DNA from 3 places in the Sphaerisporangium sp. NPDC088356 genome. Region 1 is predicted to be linked to each of the others. Evidence: riboswitches for the same ligand, from Rfam matches in the RefSeq annotation. Region 1 holds a riboswitch; each other region holds the start of a gene.
What was found. A riboswitch is a leader RNA that binds a small molecule or an ion and turns the genes downstream of it on or off. The one in region 1 is predicted to bind cobalamin.
Positions count from the first base shown of each region.

Region 2: another riboswitch for cobalamin. It lies ahead of AB0O34_RS21570 (ABC transporter substrate-binding protein); the one in region 1 lies ahead of AB0O34_RS25140 (ribonucleoside-diphosphate reductase subunit alpha).
Region 3: another riboswitch for cobalamin. It lies ahead of cobN (cobaltochelatase subunit CobN); the one in region 1 lies ahead of AB0O34_RS25140 (ribonucleoside-diphosphate reductase subunit alpha).

Region 1 is NZ_JBFBIK010000078.1:14,132-19,280, reverse strand. It holds gene AB0O34_RS25140 (ribonucleoside-diphosphate reductase subunit alpha) at 1-1,700, opposite strand, end outside; cobalamin riboswitch at 1,814-2,014, opposite strand; gene AB0O34_RS25135 (tripartite tricarboxylate transporter substrate-binding protein) at 2,127-3,089, opposite strand; gene AB0O34_RS25130 (SNF2-related protein) at 3,224-5,149, shown strand, end outside.
Region 2 is NZ_JBFBIK010000058.1:16,422-21,570, forward strand. It holds gene AB0O34_RS21560 (cytochrome P450) at 1-889, shown strand, start outside; gene AB0O34_RS21565 (Gfo/Idh/MocA family oxidoreductase) at 973-1,815, shown strand; adenosylcobalamin (AdoCbl) riboswitch at 1,885-2,025, shown strand; gene AB0O34_RS21570 (ABC transporter substrate-binding protein) at 2,070-3,017, shown strand; gene AB0O34_RS21575 (iron ABC transporter permease) at 3,137-4,093, shown strand; gene AB0O34_RS21580 (ABC transporter ATP-binding protein) at 4,090-4,881, shown strand; gene AB0O34_RS21585 (adenosylcobinamide amidohydrolase) at 4,975-5,149, shown strand, end outside.
Region 3 is NZ_JBFBIK010000001.1:56,548-61,696, forward strand. It holds gene cobN (cobaltochelatase subunit CobN) at 1-2,162, opposite strand, end outside; cobalamin riboswitch at 2,196-2,393, opposite strand; gene cobG (precorrin-3B synthase) at 2,412-3,797, shown strand; gene AB0O34_RS00295 (cobalt-precorrin-5B (C(1))-methyltransferase) at 3,886-4,986, opposite strand; gene AB0O34_RS00300 (cobalt-precorrin-6A reductase) at 5,100-5,149, shown strand, end outside.

The sequences.
Region 1 (5,149 bases):
CATCCGGCGATCGAGGCGATGGTCGCGGTGGGGGCGACGGCCAGCAGCAGCGAGTTGCGCAGGCCGGTGACCGCGATGCGCTCCCGCAGCTCCGCCCACTCGGCGGGGTGCACGGGGCCGGCCGCCGGGAAGTGGTCGAGGTGCAGCACTCCCCCGGCCGCGCGCGTGTCGGCGTACGACGGATGGGCCCCGTGCGCCTCGGCGAGGCTCGCGGACTCCCAGTACGCGGCGAGCGCCATCTCCTCGGCGATCCGCGTGGACAGCGCGAGCGCCTCCGGCGAGTCGAAGGGGAGCCGCAGCGAGAAGAAGACGTCGGCGAGGCCCATCACGCCGAGGCCGATCGGCCGCCAGCGCCTGTTCGCGGCCCCGGCCTCGGGCGTCGGGTAGTACCCGCGGTCGATGGACCGGTCGAGGAAGCGGACCGCCGTCGCCACCGTGGAGCGGAGCCGCGCCCAGTCGAGGTCGCCGTCCACGAGGTGCGCGGCGAGGTTGACCGAGCCGAGGTTGCACACGGCGGTCTCGGCGTCGCTGGTCACCTCCAGGATCTCGGTGCAGAGGTTGGACAGGTGGATGACGTTCTCCGGCCTGGCCGTCTGGTTGGAGGCGCGGTTGGCGGCGTCCTTGAACGTCATCCAGCCGTTCCCCGTCTGCGCGAGGGTGCGCATCATGCGGCCGTACAGGGTCCTCGCCGGCAACTGGCGGACGTACCGCCCGGCGGCCTCGGCCTCCCGGTACCTGGCGTCGAACTCCTCGCCCCACAGGTCCACCAGCTCGGGGACGTCCTTGGGGTCGAACAGCGACCACACGCCGTCGTCCTCGACCCGGCGCATGAACTCGTCGGGGATCCAGTTCGCCAGGTTGAGGTTGTGGGCGCGGCGGGCGTCCTCGCCGGTGTTGTCGCGCAGCTCCAGGAACTCCTCGACGTCGGCGTGCCACGGTTCGAGGTAGACGCAGGCCGCGCCCTTGCGCCGCCCGCCCTGGTTCACGGCCGCGACGCTGGAGTCGAGCGTGCGCAGCCACGGCACGATGCCGTTGGACAGGCCGTTGGTCCCCCTGATCAGCGAGCCGCGTGACCGCACCCGGGTCCAGGAGACCCCGATGCCTCCGGCGTACTTCGACAGCCTGGCGATCTGCCCGTACCGCTCGTAGATGGCCTCCAGCTCGTCGCGGGGCGAGTCGAGCAGGAAGCACGACGACAGCTGCGGGCGCCGCGACCCGGAGTTGAACAGCGTCGGTGAGCTGGGCAGGTACGACAGCGTCGAGATCAGCCGGTAGAGCTCGGCGACCTCGGCCACCGTGTCCGCGAGCCCGCAGGCCACGCGCAGGAAGAAGTGCTGCGGCGCTTCGAGCACGCCCCGGGTGACGGGGTGGCGCAGCAGGTAGCGGTCGTAGACCGTGCGCAGCCCGAAGTACTCGAACCGGGCATCTCCCTCGGGGTCGACCAGGTCGTCCAGCAGGGCCGCGTTGGCCCGCACGAACTCGGCCAGCCCGTCCTGGATCAGCCCCGCGTGGTGCGTGGCGGCGATCGACTCCGAGAACGTCCGTACCCCGTGCGCCGCCGCCTCCTCCGCGATGTCCTCGGCCAGCAGCCCGGCGGCGACCCGGGAGTTGGCGGGGTCGGTGACGACCCGGGCGGCGGCCTCCTCGATGGCCAGGCGCCTCTCCCCGGCCTGGTACGGCAATTCGCGTGTCAGGGTCACGTGCTCTCCTCGTAGCGCTCGGTAGCCCGTGAAGAGGGCACGCGTCGGAGCACGACCGGCGGGCCTTGCCGAGCGGGCACGCCGGATACCCCGTCCGCTGCCCTCCCTCGAGGCCTGGACGACATGTCACCGGCAGGTCTTCGGACTCGCGGGCGTCTTCTCACGCCTAGTGGCCGTCGCTTCCCAGGCCGCGTGCGGCCCAGTGCTGATGTGACGGCGGTCGTTCCCGCTCACCGCTGCGGGGCAGCCCCGGAATCACACCGGGTTCCCTCTTACCTCGCCCCGACGAGCGAACCAGCAACGATCAGGATCCTACATGTAGTGGACGCTGCCGCAACAACCCCTACAGGTTGTGTCAGGGGCCATCATGTGGAACCCCTTGAGCCCCTACCACACGCGCGGGGCGAGCTCGCCGGGGCCTGGTTATCACACGCGCAGGCCGAGGTCGCCGAGCGCGCGGCTCAGCCGGGCGGACTCCACGCGCAGCCACTGCCGGAATTCCTCGCCCTCCAGGTACAACGGGGTCCAGCCGTTCCGCGCGCACAGTTCCCTCCAGCGCGCCGAGTCCGCGACGTCGTGGCACAGGCGGATGAGGGCGGCCCGGTCGTCGTCGGCCAGGTCGCCCACGCCGAGGAGGCCGCGCCAGTTGGCGCAGGACAGGTGCACGTCGCACTCCAGCAGCGTCGGGGCGTCGAATCCCTGGATGCGGTCGGGCGAGGAGACCGCGAGCACGTGGAGCTCTCCGGCCCGTACGCGCTCCCGCACCCCGGCCTGACTGCCGAGCGCGGCGGCCACCTGGCCGCCCGTGAGCGCGGTGACCGCCTCGGCGCTGGTCGGGTAGGCCACATACCGCAGCAGGCGTGCGTCCAGGCCGAGGCTCTGGGCGAGCATGCCGAACAGCACGTGGTCCATCCCGCCCTCGGCCCTGCCCGCCACCGCCAGCCTGGCCGGGTCGCGCCGCATGGCGTCGGCGAACGCGCCGAACGACCCGAGGCGCGAGGACACCGGGACGACCAGCACCTCCCACTCACCGCAGAGCCTGGCCAGCGGCGTGGTGCTCGCGAAGGCGCCCGCGGGCCGGACGGTGCGCACGGTGCCGACCAGCCCGGGCTCGGCCATGAGGATCTCGTCGGCGCCGCGCGCGCGGGCGAACTCCGTCAGCGCGACGTGCGGCGGGCGGTTGACCACCCGCACCTGGCCGGCCAGGGCGGCCCGCTCGGCCGCGCCCGCGAGGGTCCGCGCGACCCGGTCCGACTCGCCGCCGTACGGCCCTGGGACGACCATCGAGAGCCACGTCGAGGAGAGCGTGCGCGAACCGGTGGTGCTCCCGCATCCGGCGGCCAGCGCGACGAGCCCGGCGCCGAGCGCGAGCACCTCCCGACGACGCATGACTCATGCCCTTTCCCCCGATATATGACTAAATGCCCAGTTCAAGGCATTTCCACACGAGGTGCGTCGGGCGGTGCGCCCGGTCGTGTAATCATGTGACCCGGACGGCGGTGGCGGAGGGCGAGGATTTGGACGTGGGCGAGCAGGAGGGGACGGCACCCACGGGCAAGGAGGTCAGGGCTCTCCTGCGGGAGTCCGAACGCCTTCTCGCCGCGGCGCGCACACTGCTCGCCGACCACGCGCGCGTCCGCGCCGACGTACAGCGGGCGCTGTCGTCGCTGCGGGCCGGCCTCGCGCGAGACGAGCTGGGCTCCATCCCCGTGGCCCGGCTGAAGGACGTCACCGACGGGCGGCTGCGCCTCGGGGCCCTCGAACAGGCCGGTTACACGACGGTCCAGAGCGTCCTGGACGCCACGCCGTACGCGCTGCAACTGGTTCCCGGGATCGGCGCCCGCACCGCGGCCCAGGTGCGCGCCGCCGCCGGGCAGATCGCCCGCGCGGCCGAGGAGACCGTCGCGATCCGCGTCGACGTCGAGAGGCAGGACCCCGGCACCACGGCCCTGCTCGTCGCGCTGAACCGCCTGGTGACCGCCGGCCCCGACCTCCCGCGTGCCCGCGACGCCGCCACGGGGACCGTCGAGAGGCTGACGCCGCTGATGCCCGCCGCCCGGCCCGCGCAGGGCTGGCTGCGGATGGCGCTCACCGGCCGGCAGGGCCGTGAACAGGCGCGGGACGCCGTCGCGCGGATCGGCGCCCTGCTCGCGCAGGCCGGCTCCGAGGGCACGCGACTGCTGCTCGCCCAAGCCGCCGTCGACCTGCTCCGCCCGCCCGTGAGCGCCGTCGAGGCGTGGATCGACTTCGAGATCCGCGCCCCCGAGTACTACAACCTGCTCGCCGAGATCGCGGCGCTCGAACCCGACCGTGTCGCGTCCGAGGGCTTCCTGCCGAACGAGGTGTCCGCGCGGGTCAACGCGCAGGCGCTCGACGACACCCACCGCAGGGTCTCGCTGCGCGGCTACCAGGCGTTCGGCGCGCGCTTCGCCCTCGCCCAGCGGCGGGTGATCCTCGGCGACGAGATGGGCCTGGGGAAGACCATCCAGGCCATCGCCGCGCTCGCCCACCTGAAGGCGGAGGGCCGTACGCACTTCCTGGTCGCCTGCCCGGCCAGCGTGCTGATCAACTGGACCCGCGAGATCGAGAGCCGCAGCACCCTCACGGCCTACAGGGTCCACGGCCCCGAGCGTGCCGCCGCGCTCTCGGAGTGGACCCGGCGCGGCGACGTGGCCGTGACCACGATCGACGGGCTGCACCGGCTGGAGGTCCCCGGCGACGTGGCGCTCGGGATGCTCGTCGTCGACGAGGCGCACTACGTGAAGAACCCCGCCGCCCGCCGGTCCCAGGCCGTCGCCGGGTGGTGTGAGCGTACCGATCGGGTGCTCTTTCTCACCGGCACCCCGATGGAGAACCGCGTCGAGGAGTTCCGCAGCCTGGTCGGGCACCTGCGGCCCGAACTGGTCCCCGAAATCCGCGGAAGCGACGCGGCGGCCGGCCCGCAGGCGTTCCGCAGGGCCGTCGCCCCCGTCTACCTGCGCCGCAACCAGCAGGACGTACTCACAGAGCTGCCCGACCTGGTCCACGTGGACGAGTGGGAGGAGCTCAGCACGGCCGACACCGACGCCTACCGTAAGGCCGTGGCCGCGGGGAACTTCATGGCCATGCGCCGCGCCGCCTACGCCGACCCCGAGAAGTCGGCCAAGCTCGAACGCCTGCGCGAGATCGTCGGCGAGGCCGAGGGCAACGGCCTGAAGGTCGTGGTCTTCTCCTACTTCCGCGACGTACTGGCCGCCGTACACGACACCCTGACCGGCACGACCGCCCCTGACAGCCAGGCTGTCACGACCCACCGCACCGGCGACGCCACGAACACCCGCGCCGCGAACACCCGTACTCAAGGTGGCGTGAACAGCCGTGCTGACGACGCCGTGAACACCCGTGCTCGCGGTGGCATGAACAGCCGTGCTGACCGTGCCGTGAACGGCCGTGTCCATGGGCCCATCTCC
Region 2 (5,149 bases), on a different contig from region 1:
GTCGCGGGCCTTCACCCCGCGCGCGGTCACCGCGATGGAGGAGCGGTTCCGGCGGCTCAACGAGGACATCCTCGACCGGGTGGTGCCGCAGAAAGGAGGCGACTTCGTCGCGGAGCTCGGGCACGTGCCCTCGGCCAAGCTCAGCGCCCGGTTCATCGGCGTGCCCGAGGAGGACGAGGAGTTCGTCAAGGAGCACGTCAAGGACTGGTTCATGCTGTTCCTGTCGCCGCAGCCGCCCGACCGGCAGCTCGTGCTCGCGCGGAGCTTCCTCGAATACCTGGACTACGTCGACAAGCTGGTGGCCTCCCGTGCCGCCGAGCCGCGTGACGACTTCACCTCCCTGATGACCGGGCTCATCGGAAGCGAGCTGTCCCACCGGGAGGTCGTCGAGCTGATCTCCACGATCCTGCTCGGCGGCAACGACACCGTGCCCAACCAGCTCGGCAACAGCGTGCTGAGGCTGCTGCGCGAGAACGCCTGGCCGCTCGCCCCCGAGCTGGTCCAGAACGCGGTCGAGGAGTGCATGCGCATCGACGGCGCAAGCCTCGGCTCCTTCCGGTACGCCCTGGCCGACATCGAGCTGCACGGCGTGACGATCCCGAAGGGCTCGCTCGTGCTGCTGTCCACCGACTCGGCCGCGCACGACGAGACCGTCTTCCCCTCGCCCGAGACGTTCGACCTCGGGCGCGCGAACGCCGACGCGCACATGACGTTCGGATATGGCATCCACTTCTGTGTCGGCGCCGCGCTGGCCCGCCTCCAGCTCCGTACGGCCCTGGAGGTGCTGGGCCGCCGTCTGCCCGACCTGCGGCTGGTGCCCGGCAGGCCGATCGCGTACCGCAAGTCCATCGTCGGGCGTGGCCTGCCGTCGCTGCTCGTCGAATGGTGATCACCCCGCACGGGACGTACCGGGTGGGCTAATCTCGCCACGAAATATTCCGGTACGTCGGGGAGCTGAGCGCTGTGGAGCCAGTGGCGGTAGGTCTGATCGGAGCCGGGCCCTGGGCGGAGGCCGTGCACGCCCCCGCGCTCGCGGCGGGGCCGCACACGCGGCTCGCCGGAGTGTGGGCGCGCAGGCCGAGGGCCGCCGCCAGGCTGGGAGCCCCGGTCTACGAGCGGGTCGAGGAGCTCTTCGAGGTCTGCGAGGCCGTCGCCTTCTGCGTGCCACCGGGCGTGCAGGCCGAGCTGGCCGTGCGGGCGGCCAGGGCGGGCAAGGCGCTGCTGCTGGAGAAGCCGCTCGCGGCCGACCTCGACGGCGCCAAGCGGCTCGCCGACGCCGTGGGCGAGGCCGGGGTGGCGTCCCAGATGGTGCTCACCTTCCGCTACTCGGCCGCGACCAAGGCGTTCCTCGAACGGGTCCGCGCCATCGAGCCGTTCGGCGGGTACGCCCGCAACATCTCCGGGGCGCTGCACACCATCGACTCCCCGTGGCGACAGGAGCGCGGAGCGATCCTCGACGTGGGGCCGCACATGATCGACATGCTCGACGCCGCCCTCGGGCCGGTCGTCGGCATCCGCGCACACGGCCACCCGCTCGGGTGGACCGGGCTGCTGCTGGAGCACCAGAGCGGCGCGGTCAGCGAGGCGTCGCTGTCCATGGCCGCCCAGGTCGAGCACGGCACCTCGCACCTGGCCGTCTACGGCCGCCACGGCAGCGAGACCCTCGACGGCGGCGACCTCGGCTACGACGTCTTCCCCGACATGGTCGCCGAGTTCGCCCATACCGTGCGCCGGGGCGGGGGCCACCCCCTCGACGCCCGCCACGGCCTCCGCCTCCAGGACCTGATCAGCGCGGCCGAGGCGCAGCTCGCCTGACCCCCTTGCCAGAGTTCCGGAACGATGCGGCTTTGGACCCGTCGTATCCCGTCACGGAGTTGGTTGATACCGTTCGTCTGACGCGCAGCGTGCAGCGAAGTCCGGTGTGAGTCCGGCGCTGTCCCGCAACTGTGAGATCCCCTCGGGTCGAGCCAGGTCGCCTGCATGCCGCGCCGACGTCGTCAACCCTCGTGGAAAAGGGTGATCCGTCACCACGCGGGTCCCTCGATTTCCCGGCAACAGGAGGAACTCTCGTGAGGCCCGTACGCACGGCCTTGGCGGGCGCGTTGCTGGGTGCGCTGACACTGGCCGGATGCGGCCAGTCCACCGACACCGCAGGCACCGCCTCCGCCACCCCCGCTCCCACCGCCTCGCAGGCCGCCGGTTTCCCCGTCACCGTCCAGGCGGGCAACGGCCCCGTCACCATCGGCGAGAAGCCCGCCCAGATCGTCTCGCTCTCGCCGAGCTCCACCGAGAGCCTGTTCGCGATCGGCGCCGGGCCGCAGGTCATCGCCGTCGACGACCAGTCGACCTACCCCGCCGAGGCCCCGAAGTCGGACCTGTCCGGCTTCAAGCCCAACGCCGAGGCGATCATCGCCAAGAAGCCCGACCTGGTCGTGCTCGCCAACGACACGGGCGGCATCGTGGCCGCGCTGACCAAGGTCGGCATCCCGGTCCTGCTCGAACCCGCCGCCACCAAGCTGGAGGAGGCCTACGACGAGATCGCCGACCTCGGCGCCGCCACCGGCAACAAGGCCAAGGCGGACGAGATCGCCGCGGGCATGAAGCGGCAGATCGACGAGCTCGTCGCCTCGGCGCCCAAGGACAAGAAGCTCACGTTCTTCCACGAGCTGGACAACACGCCGTACTCGGTCACCTCCAGCACGTTCATCGGCCAGATCTACGGGCTGTTCGGGCTGACCAACATCGCCGACAAGGCGCCGGACGCCGCCGGGGGATACCCCAAGCTCTCCAGCGAGTTCGTCGCGAAGGCCGACCCGGACCTGATCTTCCTGGCCGACACCAAGTGCTGCGGCCAGTCCAAGGAGACCCTGGCCAAGCGGCCCGGATGGGGAGGCCTGTCGGCGATCGCGAAGGACCGCGTGATCACGCTCGACGACGACCTCGCCTCCCGCTGGGGCCCGCGCGTCGTCGACTTCGTCAAGATCGTCGACGAGGCGGTCACGAAGGCCGCCGCCTGAGACCCGATGGGACACCTGGAACGACGCGCACCGTGAAGAAGCGCGACCCCGGTACGACGCGCGCGGCGAGGCTGCGGCCGGTGGCACTGGCCGTGGCCCTCGCCGTGCTCGTGATCTGCGTGATCGCGGGCCTGATGATCGGCGCGGCCGGCGTCTCGTTCAAGGGCATCGTGCTCGAACTGCTCGACCGGGTGCCGTTCGTCTCGGTGGACTCGGGGCTCTCGCCGGTCGAGCGGGGGCTGGTATTCCAGCTCAGGCTGCCCCGCGTGGTGCTGGCGGCGGTCGTCGGCGGCCTGCTGGCCATCGCGGGCGCCGGGTACCAGGGCGTGTTCCGCAACCCGCTCGCCGACCCCTACCTTCTCGGCGCCGCCGCGGGCGCGGGCTTCACCGCGACCCTGATGATCGTGCTGGTCCAGGTCGACGGGCTGGTACCGCTCGCCGCCTTCGGCGGGGCGATCGGCGGCGTGCTGCTGGCGTACGCGCTCGGCAACACGGCGGGCCGGGGCGGCGGCACGGCCACGCTGGTGCTCGCCGGGGTGGCGGTGGCCTCCTTCCTGTCCGCTTTGCAGACCTTCGTGCAGCAGCTCCGGGTCGAGCAACTGCAGCGGATCTACTCCTGGATCCTCGGGGGCATCGGCGGCGACTGGTCGCAGGTGTGGCTCATCGCCCCGTACGCCCTGGTGTCGACCGTCGTCCTGCTCGCCCACGGGCGGCTGCTGGACGTGCTGTCCGTCGGTGACGACGAGGCGGTCAGCCTCGGGGTCAACGCGGCGCGCGTCCGGCTCGTCGTCCTGTGCGCGGCGTCGCTGGCCACGGCGTCCGCCGTCGCGGTCAGCGGGCTCATCGGGTTCGTCGGCATCGTCGTGCCGCACGTCGTACGGCGGCTGGCGGGCGGGTCGTACCGGGTGGTGCTCCCGCTGTCGCTGCTGGCGGGGGCGTCGTTCCTCGTGCTGGCCGACCTGGTCTCCCGCACCGTGCTGGCCCCGGCCGAGCTGCCGATCGGCGTGGTCACCGCGTTCATCGGCGCGCCCTTCTTCGTCGGCGTCCTGCGCGCGACACGGGCGGTCGACGCGTGAGCGCCATCGAGGTGCGGGACCTCTCCGTCGCGCTGGACGGCCGGCCGGTCCTGTCCGGGATCGGCCTGTCGGTGCGCGGCGGCGAGTGGCTGGCGGTCATCGGGCCGAACGGCGCCGGCAAGTCCACCCTGCTCCGGGCCATGATGGGCCTGCTGGAGGCGCGGGGTGACGTGCAGGTCGACGGCGTGCCCGCGCGCAGCCTGAAGCCGAGGCAGCGGGCCAGGCTGATGGCCTACGCCCCGCAGAGCCCCCTGCTCCCGGCGGGGCTGACCGTCTTCGAGTACGCCCTGCTCGGGCGCACGCCGTACATCTCCTACCTCGGCAGGGACACCCACGACGACCGGGACATCACCCGCTCGGTGCTCGAACGCCTGGACCTGTCCGCCTTCGCGACCCGGCCCCTAGGGCACCTGTCCGGCGGGGAACGGCAGCGGGTGGTGCTCGCCCGCGCGCTCGTCCAGCGGGCTCCCGTGCTGCTGCTCGACGAGCCCACGACCGCGCTGGACCTCGGGCACCAGCAGCAGGTGCTTGAGCTGGTGGACCGCCTGCGCCTCGCCGACGGGCTCACGGTGGTGACCACCATCCACGACCTCAGCCTCGCGGGGCAGTACGCCGACTCGATGCTCCTGATCGCCGACGGGCGCCACGTCGCCTCCGGGCCGGTCAAGGAGGTGCTCACCGAGCCGCTGCTCGCCCGGCACTTCGGCGCCCACGTCCGCGTCGACCAGGGAGACGACGGCCGGCCCCTCGTCAACCTGATCCGCCCCGCGGCGACCGGCCCGGCGTGAGCCCGCGCGCCGCGAGGTTTCGCGGAGCCCGTACGGTCCCGTGGCCGGCGTGGGTCTGTACGCTTCCGGGACCCGTGTCGTGAGGAGGTCCGCATGCTGTCCCTGAGCCATCGGCACGAGGACGGCGCCCGTCTCGCCTCACTCCTGTGGGAGTTCGGCCCCGGGTGGCGGATGATCTCCTCGGCCATGGTGGGCGGCGGCATCGGCCCCGGCGAGTGGGTGCTCAACGCTCAGGTCGTCGGGGCGTACTCGCGGATGGACCCGGTCG
Region 3 (5,149 bases), on a different contig from region 1:
AGCGCCTCGGCCCCGGCCCACATCTGCCGGGCGCGCAGCATCGCCAGCACCAGGTCGCTTCTGGCCTGTCCCACGGGCGCCTGGCCGAGCACGTGCAGGCCGTCGCGGATCTGCACGTCCTTCACCTCGCACAGCCAGCCGTCGACGTGCAGCAGGAAGTCGTCGAACTCCGCGTCGTGCGGCCTGTCGTCCAGTCCGAGATCGTGGTCGAGCCGGGCGGCCTGGATGAGGGTCCAGATCTGGGCGCGGATCGCGGGGAGCTTGGCGGGGTCCATCGCCGCGATGGAGGCGTGCTCGTCGAGGAGCTGCTCCAGCCGCGCCATGTCGCCGTAGGTGTCGGCGCGGGCCATGGGCGGCACCAGGTGGTCGACCAGGGTGGCGTGGGCGCGGCGCTTGGCCTGGGTGCCCTCGCCGGGGTCGTTGACCAGGAAGGGGTAGATCAGCGGCAGGTCGCCGAGCGCGGCGTCCGGCCCGCAGGAGGCCGACATCCCGGCGGACTTGCCGGGCAGCCACTCCAGGTTGCCGTGCTTGCCGACGTGCACCACGGCGTGCGCGCCGAACCCGTCCTGGAGCCAGCGGTAGGCGGCCAGGTAGTGGTGGCTGGGCGGCAGGTCGGGATCGTGGTAGATCGCGATGGGATTCTCGCCGAACCCGCGCGGCGGCTGCACCATCACCACAACGTTGCCGGCGCGCAGGGCCGCCAGGACGATCTCCCCGCCGGGGTCGCTCGAACGGTCGACGAACAGCTCACCGGGCGGCGGCCCCCAGTGGCGCTCCATCCTGGCGCGGAGGTCTTCGGGGAGCGTGGCGTACCAGGCCTGGTAACGCGCGGCGGAGATGCGCACGGGGTTGCCCGAGAGCTGCTCCTCGGTGAGCCAGTCCTGGTCCTGGCCGCCCGCGGCGATGAGCGCGTGGATGAGCGCGTCACCGTCCTGGGCGTCCACTCCCGGCAGGCCGCCGTCGCCCTGCGGCCCGATGTCGTACCCGCTCGCGCGCATGGCCGCCAGCAGGCGCACCACGCTGGCGGGCGTGTCCAGGCCCACCGCGTTGCCGATCCGCGCGTGCTTGGTCGGGTAGGCCGACAGCATCACCGCGATCCGCCTGTCCGCCGGTGGCACGTGCCGCAGGGTGGCGTGCCGCAGGGCGATGCCGGCGACCCGGGCGGCGCGCTCGGGGTCCGCCACGTAGACGGTCAGGCCCTCCTCGTCGACCTCCTTGAAGGAGAACGGCACGGTGATGATCCGCCCGTCGAACTCCGGGATGGCCACCTGGGAGGCGGCGTCCAGCGGGGACAGCCCGTCGTCACCGGCCGCCCAGGTCTCCCGGTCCCCCGTCAGGCACAGGCCCTGCAGGATCGGGACGTCGAGCCGGGCGAGCGCGCCCACGTCCCAGGCCTCGTCGTCGCCGCCCGCCGAGGCGGTGGCGGGACGGGTGCCGCCCGCCGCCAGCACGGTGACGACCAGCGCGTCCACCCGGCCGAGCACCTCCATCAGGGCGGGCTCGGCGGTGCGCAACGACGCGCAGTAAACGGGCAGCGCCCGTCCCCCGGCGTTCTCGATCGCGGCGCACAGCGCCTCGACGAACCCCGTGTTCCCCGCCACATGGTGAGCCCGGTAGTACAGAACCCCCACCACCGGCCGCCCATCATCTTCAGGCAGGCCTCCGAAGCCCCCTGGGGACTCGCCGTCCCTGCCGCTACCGGGGCCACCTGACCCGGCGCCCGTGGTCCGGTCCAGGACGCCCCAGCTGGGCGTGGGCTCGGGGGCGGCGAAGCCGTACCCGGTGAGCAGCACCGTGTCGGACACGAATCTGTGCAGCTCGGCCAGGTTGGCCGGGCCGCCGTGCGCGAGGTAGGCGTGCGCCTCCGCGCACACCCCACCGGGCACGGTGGACAGCTCCATCAGCTCGGCGTCGGGAGCCTGCTCACCTCCGAGCACGATGACAGGGCGCGGTCCCGCCAGCAGGTGGTCCAGCCCCTCCTCCCACACCCGCCGCCCGCCGAGCAGGCGGACGACGACCAGCTCCACGCCGTCCAGCAGTGGGGTGAGGTCTTCGGCGGTGAGCCGCGCGGGATTGCCCAGGCGGTACGGGGCGCCGCTCGCGCGTGCGCTCAGCAGGTCGGTGTCGGAGGTCGACAGCAGAAGTACGGGGAGATGGCGCACGGCACATCCTCACTCGGGGTCCGCGCCCCGGGTCGTGGGTCCATACGGCCTGGAGTCTCCTGGCTTCCGGATCGACGCTCACCCCGGCCTTCCCGCCCGTTGCCGGGCCGTGGCCTTGGATGGGGTTCGCTCCCCGGTGACAGTGGCGGGACCGCGCCGGATTCACACCGGCTTCCTCCTTGTGCCGTCGCTCCCCCATCAGATCACGGAGCCCGACTTATTGCGACAAGTCGGGTTAACATCCTCAACGTGGCTGTTGCCGACTTTTCACCGGGAATCGCCCCCCGGACACCTGTCCAGGGAGCTCCGGGCAGGGCGCGGCTGGATGCCTGTCCCGGTGCGTTGCAGACGCATCCGGCCGCGGACGGCGCCGTCGCCCGCATCCGGGTGCCCGGGGGCATCCTCACCACCGCCCAGCTGCGCGAGCTGGGTGCCACCGCCACCTGCCTCGGCTCCGGGGTGATCGAGCTGACGTCCCGCGCCAACGTGCAGGTGCGAGGGCTGGACGCCCAGGGAGAGACCGTGTTCGCCGGAAGGATGGCCGGCGCCGGGCTGCTTCCCTCCGCCACCCATGAACGCGTGAGGAACATCCTGGCCTCCCCGATGGCCGGGCTCGACGGTCTCGGCCTGATCGAGGTGGCACCGCTCGTACGTGAGCTGGACGACGCGCTGTGCGCTCGCCCGGCCCTCGCGGAACTGCCCGGCCGGTTCCTGTTCGCCCTCGACGACGGCAGGGGCGACCTGCTCGCCCTCGTGCCCGACATCGCCTTCATCCCCATCCCCGCGCCGGCCGGGGGCGAGGCGGTCGAGGGGGCGCTGCTCCTGGCCGGTGAGGACCACGGACGACGCGTCGCCCTGACGCGAGCCGTACCCGCCATGACGGCGGCGGCCGAGGCCTTCCTCGCCGAACGGGCCGCCCAGAACTCGACGGCCTGGCGCGTGGCCGAACTCGACGACGGCCCCACGAGAATCGCCGCCCGCCTCAGCACCTTCGACGACGTCACACGGCCCGGCCACGTAGAAGGCTCTGATGGAACTGAATCGTTCGGCCACGTCGCCCCCGTGCCGGACTTCTCGGAGATGTCGATACCACCGCCGCTTGGTCGCATATCCCGCCCAGGGAAGCGGACCGCGCTGGTCGTCATGCCACCGCTCGGCCGGTTGACGACCGCCCAGGCGTACGCCCTCGCCACGGCGGCGGAGGCGGGAGGTGGCGAGATCCGGCTGACCCCGTGGCGTGCCGCCGTCGTCCCCGGCATCAGCGAAGCCGACGCGGGGTCATGGCTGTCCGGACTCGCGGCCACCGGCCTGGTCACCGATCCGGCCTCCGCGTGGACCGGGGTCACCGCCTGCACCGGGCGACCCGGCTGCGCGAAGTCACTGGCCGATGTCCAGGCGGACGCCACCCGCTCGACGGCTCGCGCCGCCCTTCCGCTGATCGACGCGCCGAGGGCCGGGGTACTACCCGTGCACTGGGCCGGCTGCGAGCGCCGGTGCGGACGGCCCGCCGGACGGGCCGTACTCGTGGTGGCCACCGGCGACGGCTACCGCGTCGACGCGGACGGCCGGAGCCTGCACCACAAGGACATCGAGGAAACGGCCACCTCGGTCGCCACGGCGAGAACGACCGGTTGAACCGGGTTCGCCCGTCAGGGCCGACATACCGATCGGATGAGCGGTGGGGGTCCAGATCGGCCCGGGTGTGATGGGGGTCTGGGGGGTATCAGCCGGCGCGGCCGACGATGGTGCCCGCGCGGTCGATGACCACGACGTCGACCTCTACGGCAGCGCCCCGCAGCACTCCGGCCGCCGCGACCCTGGCCCGCTCGGCCACCAGGTCACCGAGCGGCAGGCTCTCCCGCTGACAGAGCTGCAGCGCCTGCAACGCGGTGTTCGCGCGCAGCACCCGGTCGGCCAGTTCACCGCTGCCGCCCGCCTCCCGGACCAGCGTGGCGAGCGCCTCCGTGCTGACCTGCGAGCGGCCCGAGTGCAGGTCGAGATGGCCGTCGGCGAGCTTGGACAGCTTGCCGATGCCCCCCGCGACCGTCAGCCGCGGGACCGGATGCCTTCGCAGGTACTTCAGCACGGCCCCGGCGAAGTCGCCCATGTCCAGGAGCGCGTCGTCGGGAAGCCCGTACAGCTCGGCGGCGACCTTCTCGGACGTGCTGCCGGTGCACGCGGCGACGTGCGTGTGCCCGGCCGCGCGCGCGACGTCGATCCCGCGCCGGATGCTGTCGATCCAGGCCGAGCACGAGTAGGGGACCACCACACCTGTGGTGCCGAGAATGGACAGGCCGCCGAGGATGCCCAGGCGGGGATTCCACGTACGGCCGGCGAGCTCCTCGCCGTTGTCGACGGAGATCTCCACGACGACGTCGCCACTGCCTCCGTACCGGGCGGCGACCCGTTCGACGTGCTCGCGCATCATCTGCCTGGGCACCGGATTGATCGCCGGCTCCCCCACCTCCAGCGGCAACCCGGGCTTGGTCACCGTGCCCACCCCTGGCCCCGCACGGAACACGACACCGGTTCCGGGCGCTCCGTGCCGTACGGTCGAGAAGATCAGCGCACCGTGGGTGACGTCCGGATCGTCCCCCGCGTCCTTGACCACTCCGGCCCGCGCCATGGCAGAGGGGTCCCCCTCCATGGTCAGGGGTCGGCTGAGCTCCTCCGTGGCGAGTGCGAACGCCGGGCGCTGCCCGCGTGGCAGCAGGATCTCCACGGGGTCGGGGAACGCCCCGGTGAGCAACGCCGTATACGCGGCCGTGGTGGCCGCCGTGGCGCAAGCACCGGTGGTCCAACCATGTCGCAGGGCAGTGCTCATGCGTCAAGGATGTACTACGCCCGCCCCTTGGGACGCGGCCCCGCAGACGTCCTAGTATCCGGAAGGATGCCCTCGATGAGGGCGCACTTCTTGGTGTACGGCAGGAGTAGCCGGTGAAGGCAGGCGTCCTCGTTCTCGGGGGGACCGGGGAGGCGCGGGCGCT